2 regions of the Rossellomorea sp. DA94 genome follow, and region 2 is predicted to be linked to the other one. Evidence: riboswitches for the same ligand, from Rfam matches in the RefSeq annotation. Region 2 holds a riboswitch; the other holds the start of a gene.

Region 1 (3,160 bases), 950 kb from region 2:
TATCGTTATTTCCTTTCAGGTTCAGACGGCGGGCGATTTCAGCAAAGCGATCTTCCACGACTTCACGGTTAAACTGGATGACGTAAGGCAGGTAAATCGCATTGGCATAGCCATGCGGAATGCCGAACGTTGGACCACTTTTGTGGGCAAGGCTGTGCACGTTACCGAGTACAGCGTTGGCAAAGGCCATGCCTGCCATGGCTTGAATGGTGTGCATTTTCTTAGCGGCTTCCTGATCGCCCTGATAAGAAGCAAGAAGGTTATCCTTTATCACTTCAGCTGCGCCTAGTGACAGGATATCCGTATACATGGTACGCGGTTTCGCTACATATGCTTCGATGGAGTGCGTGAATGCGTCCATGCCGGTATAAGCAGCAATGTGCTTCGGCAGTTCTTTAATCATAACCGGATCGATAATGGCGACATCCGGTGTTAGTTCGAAGTCAGCAACTGGATATTTCACGTTCGTGGTTTCATCGGCCAGAACAGAAAGGTTGGAAACTTCCGAACCACTTCCGCTTGTCGTCGGAATACCGGCAAATTTCGCTTTATTGCGAAGTCGCGGCAGTTCGAATGGCTTAATGGCATCTTCAAAAGCAAGGTCCGGGTGCTCATAATAGAGCCAGATCGCTTTTGCAGAATCCATCGCCGATCCTCCGCCGATTCCGATTATCCAATCCGGCTGGAACTCATCCAGCTCTTTTGCTCCTTTTTTGACCATTTCAAAAGTAGGCTCTGTATTGTAGCCTTCCAGTACTTTTGTTTCTATATTGGCAGCTGCCAGGTGTTCCTCTACCTTGATGAGGTTTCCGTTACGTTTAACAGAACCTCCTCCAATAACAAGTGCGGCTTTTTTACCTTCAAAAGACTGTAACACTTCAAGTGCATTCTCTTCGAAATAAATATCGCGTGGAATTGTAAAACGACTCATAGTAAAAATAGCCTCCTTAAGTTTCATTGATTGATTATCGTTTTAAGTGAAAACATTACCCCTGCCGTTCATCGGAGGGCAATGGAATGTAATATTCCCATTTCTTGAATGAATAAAACATCACTGGTTGCTCGCAAAGCATCTGGAAAGTTTCATAACGGACTTGTATTAAGACAGAATTCACATACGAATGAAAAGTGAAAATCACCATGCTACTTGCTCCAAACTTAAGATCTCTCCGATTTTCATAAGAATGGGAATTAACTATAAGTCTCTTTTTCAATCACTGCTATTTTTTTGTGGTTGGGCAGAATAATAGAAATATTTTCTTCTAGTAACTTAGTGAATTGAAACGAAATGAATATATTGGCCAATTAAAGACTGGTTAAAGTGACCCTAGTTGAATAGACCTACACAATACAAAATATTCAAAAACAGGTTTGACAAACCAATTCAAATCCTTTACCATTACCCTAATGCTTAAACGCATCATAACTTTAACTTAATAAAGCGATATCTTCTTATCAAGAGAGGTGGAGGGACTGGCCCTGCGATACCTCGGCAACGGGTTCTTAAATGAATACCGTGCCAATTCCATCAAGTCATATGACTTGAAAGATGAGAAGAGCGGGACATATACATATTTGTGCCTCTCTTCTTATGAAGGGGGGCACTTTTTATTTTCACCCATGTCCATAAAACCCAGGCATCAGGAAGAATACATAACGAAAGGAGCAAGTCTTGTATGATCAGAGTTCAGAATGTTACGAAAGTATTTGAGACGAAGGATGGCCCCTTCACTGCTTTGAGGGATGTTTCCTTTGAAGTGAAGAAGGGAGAGATTTATGGGGTGATCGGATTCAGTGGGGCTGGAAAAAGTACGCTTGTCCGCTGTCTCAATTTTTTAGAGAAACCATCTTCAGGAGATATTTTCATAGAGGGTCGCAGCTTGAAAGATCAGTCGCCCATCGATTTGAGGAAAGAGCGGCACCGTATCGGGATGATCTTTCAGCACTTCAACCTGTTTCAATCCCGGACGGTGGCAGGGAATATCGCCTATCCTCTGAAACTGGCAAAATGGCCGAAAGATAAAATCAACGAAAGAGTAAAGGAGTTGCTTGCGTTTGTCGGACTCGAAGATAAAGCGAAGCATTATCCTGATGAACTGTCTGGAGGGCAGAAGCAAAGGGTGGGGATAGCAAGGGCCCTGGCGACGTCTCCTTCGATTCTGCTCTGTGATGAAGCCACATCCGCCTTGGATCCACAGACGACGGAATCAATTCTGAACTTATTAAAGAGAATCAACGCGGAGTATGGCATTACGATCGTGATGATCACCCACGAAATGGGGGTTATCAGGGAAATTTGTGATAAGGTCGCGGTCATGGAAAATGGAGAAATCGTGGAAGAGGGAAGCGTCTTCGATATCTTCTCCGACCCGCAGACCTTGACAACCAGAAACTTTGTGAAGAGTGTCATGAATGATCAGCTGCCGGCATCGGTTCTTGATAAATTGAACGACAGCAAGGAAGGGCGCATCTGCCGCCTCATATTTAAGGGGGATTCGACAGGCACGCCGATCCTTTCCGAAACGGCAAAGAAATTCAATGCCCATATCAATGTATTATTCGGCCAAATCACGGAACTCCAGGGCAAGCCGTTCGGGAATCTCATCGTACAAATCATCGGCAGCAAGAAGGAAACAGAAGAGATCCTGGAATATTGGAAGAACAGATTATTCGTAAGCGAGGTGGAGAAGCGTGCAAGTTAACTGGGAATTATTCTGGCCAAGAATTATTGAAGCGACATGGGATACTTTGGCGATGGTGTCATTCTCCCTTCTGTTCGCAACATTGATTGGACTTCCCCTCGGTATCATCGTCGTGGTGACGAGAAAGGGGCACTTACTCGAACATAAAGCCGTCTTTTCAGTACTGAGCAGCATCATCAACGTGTTTCGTTCGATCCCGTTCATCATCTTGATGGTGGCCATCATCCCCTTTACAAGATTGGTAGTGGGAACGTCGATCGGAACGGCGGCAGCGGTCGTACCGCTTGTCGTATTTGCGGCACCGTATATTGCGAGACTGGTAGAGAGCTCGCTCCTTGAAGTGGAGCCGGGGGTCATTGAAGCGGCGGAGTCCATGGGGGCGGGGCCGTGGCAGATCATCTTCGGGATCCTCATTCCGGAAGCACTGAGTACACTGGTCCTGAATATCACAATCGCGA
Region 2 (3,160 bases):
GGATCGATTCGGCCCCGATCTTAATGAGTGCCGCCTCTGCTTCTTTTTTCAGCTTTTTTTGGGTGATGAAGAGGGAACCTTTTTGCGAGAAATGATCCAGGCAGATATTTTCCGCCACCGAGAGCTCGGGAACGATGGCGGTATCCACTTCCTGGTAGACACAGTGAATGCCGTTTTCCTTGGCTTCCTTCGGAGATTCATAGACTCTTTTTTCAGAGAGAAGAGTGATATCTCCGCTGTCCCCGACATAAGCTCCTGATAAAATTTTCATCAGGGTGCTTTTCCCTGCGCCGTTCGCTCCCAGCAGGGCATGAACTTCTCCCTCCCGGACATCGAATCTAGCATTTTTCAAGGCTTTCACGCCAGAAAAGCTCTTGTTGATACCCGACATAGTCAATAGTGGAGACGTCATCGATCCCAGCTCCTTTCTAGTTTGTGAACGAAGATTCGAGCTCTTTCAGCTCATCTGTATACCCCTGCTCACTCGCTCCCCATCCTTCAATATGCTCGTTCAATTGATCCGTTGTAATCGATTCTTTCGGTAAAGCAGTTTTTTCAATGAACACGGGGTCCAATTTCACTTTTTCAGGCGTTTCTTTCCCGTTCAGCTTTTGATAAAGGAAGCGGACCTGGACCCTGCCGATATCTTTCGGATCTACCGCTGCCGATGCCACCCATGGGCTGCCGTCTTTTTGAATGATCTGAAGATCCTCGTCACTCATGTCGATTCCGTATACTTTGATTTCATCTCTTCCTGCCGCTTCAATTGCCCGGACGGCCCCTTTCGCAAATTCATCCCACGCTGCCCAGACAGCATCGATGTCCCCTTTGTTTGGGTATTGTTTCAAGATCGCCTCCATCTGAGCCTGTGTATCAAGCGCTGTATTCTGACTCGCTGCTCCAAATGCCGCGACTTCTTTAATATCCGGATTCCCCTTTAAAAATTCTTCGTATGCCGCCTGACGTCTTTCCATGGGTGCAAAGCCTGCGACCCAAATTTTTACGATTTCACCTTTGCCGCCAAGCTCATCTGAAAGCTTCGTCAAGGTTTGTTCAGCCATTTGTTTGTCCCCCTGCTCGAGGACCGTCACTCCTTTTGATGCCACGTCCGCATCGAAGACGACAACCGGAATATTTTGGTCTTTCGCCTTTTCCACCCCTGATTGCAGTGCTTCTTTCGTTCCATGGTCGATCAGGATCCCATCAAACTTCTGGTTGATGGCCGCGTCCAGGTTAGAGGACATTTTGGCGAGATCGCCTTCCGAAGTGAACACTTGAACCTTCCCCCCGAACTTTTCCACCTGTTCCTTGACCCCTTCAATGTATTGAGCGGAAAATGTCCCGAGATTGATTTGCATGATAAGGGCGATTTTTTTATTGGCTAACGGATGATCGGAAGTCGCTTCCCCGCCGTCTGCTTCCGCCTCCTGTGATACCTTTGGCTGACAAGCCGCCAAACTGAAAAGTAGTGCGATTAATACGAGTAATGATGCCGCTTTTTTCATCTTTCTTTTCTCCTCCCGAGGGTATCCCCCTCTATTTTTTCAAATAAAAAAACCCCTTTTCCCAAGAGAAAAGAGGTTTATGTATAAATAAACGTGCTCTTATCACTCAGGAAATGCTTCCTGCAGGTCTTAGCACCTTTCCGTCATAAACGGTAGGTTGCCGGGCGTCATCGGGCCAGTCCCTCTGCCAACTCTTTATAAGAGAATATGAAATTTGGTTGTGTTCGCTTTTGCTATAATCGCTATATTAACGATATGTGGAAATATTGTCAATATTCTTTTTAAAAAAATTCTGTGGCGGGTCTCCGGAAATGATCACCCAACACTACAAAAAAGCCCTCCCAAACCGGGAGGGCTCTATCAATCAAATCTTATTTCTCACCATACGCAAGGGACGCTTCCACGAAGTCTCTGAATAGAGGCTGCGGGCGTGTCGGGCGTGATGTGAATTCCGGGTGGAATTGAGATGCGACGAACCATGGGTGGTCGCTCAGCTCGATGATTTCCACAAGGCGGCCATCCGGGCTTGTGCCTGAGAAGATGAATCCGGCTTTTTCCATTTGCTCACGGTAGTGATTGTTGAATTCGAAACGGTGACGGTGACGTTCGTATACGACTTCTCCATCGTAGGCTGCATAGGCTTTTGAACCTTTTGTCAGCTTACATGGATATAGTCCGAGACGAAGGGTCCCGCCAAGGTCTTCGATATCCTTTTGTTCCGGTAAAAGGTCGATGACCGGATATGGCGTTTCAGGATTCAGCTCAGCAGAGTGTGCTCCTTCAAGTCCAAGGACATTACGCGCATATTCAACGGATGCGAGCTGCATGCCAAGGCAGATTCCAAGGAAAGGAATCTTGTTTTCGCGTGCATATTGCGTCGCAGCGATCTTTCCTTCGACACCGCGGTCACCGAAGCCGCCTGGTACAAGGATTCCATCCACGTCAGCAAGCTTCTCTGCCACATTTTCGTTGTCGACAAGCTCAGAGTTCAACCATCTCACTTCAATATCGCTGTCGAAATGGTAACCTGCATGACGAAGGGCTTCCACTACAGAAATATAAGCATCCTGTAATTCAACATATTTCCCGACAAGGGCGATCCTTGTTTTGCGGGAAAGGTTTTTCACCCGGTCAACCAGTTCATTCCACTCGGTCATGTCTGCTTCATGGCAGTTCAGCTTCAAGTGCTGACACGTGATTTCATCAAGTTTTTGATCCTGAAGGGCAAGTGGTACAGAGTAAAGCGTATCTGCATCCATTGCTTCGATGACTGCATGTTTATCGATATCACAGAATAACGCGATCTTGTCTTTCATATCCTGGGTCATCGGCATTTCGGTACGCACGACGATGACATTTGGCTGAATACCGAGACTACGCAGCTCTTTTACACTGTGCTGGGTCGGTTTCGTCTTCATTTCACCCGCCGCTTTAATATATGGAATCAGCGTACAGTGAATATACATCACGTTGTCACGACCGACATCACTCTTGATCTGGCGGATCGCTTCAAGGAATGGAAGGGATTCGATATCCCCGACCGTTCCACCGATTTCCGTGATCACGACATCAGAATTCGTTTCGCGGCCGGCACGGTACACGCGTTCTTTGATTTCATTTGTGATATGCGGGATGACTTGTACAGTCCCGCCAAG

The links. Region 2 has a riboswitch for S-adenosylmethionine ahead of P8596_RS22995 (sugar ABC transporter substrate-binding protein). Riboswitches for the same ligand answer to the same signal wherever they lie in the genome.
Region 1: it holds a riboswitch for S-adenosylmethionine, as region 2 does, so the genes downstream of both, P8596_RS18320 (methionine ABC transporter ATP-binding protein) here and P8596_RS22995 (sugar ABC transporter substrate-binding protein) in region 2, are expected to answer to the same signal.

Annotation. Positions count from the first base shown of each region.
Region 1 covers NZ_CP122397.1:3,510,149-3,513,308, reverse strand. The annotation lists gene P8596_RS18325 (iron-containing alcohol dehydrogenase) at 1-931, opposite strand, end outside; SAM riboswitch class I at 1,450-1,556, shown strand; gene P8596_RS18320 (methionine ABC transporter ATP-binding protein) at 1,677-2,702, shown strand; gene P8596_RS18315 (methionine ABC transporter permease) at 2,692-3,160, shown strand, end outside.
Region 2 covers NZ_CP122397.1:4,461,271-4,464,430, forward strand. The annotation lists gene P8596_RS22990 (sugar ABC transporter ATP-binding protein) at 1-412, opposite strand, end outside; gene P8596_RS22995 (sugar ABC transporter substrate-binding protein) at 429-1,505, opposite strand; SAM riboswitch class I at 1,602-1,709, opposite strand; gene P8596_RS23000 (CTP synthase) at 1,877-3,160, opposite strand, start outside.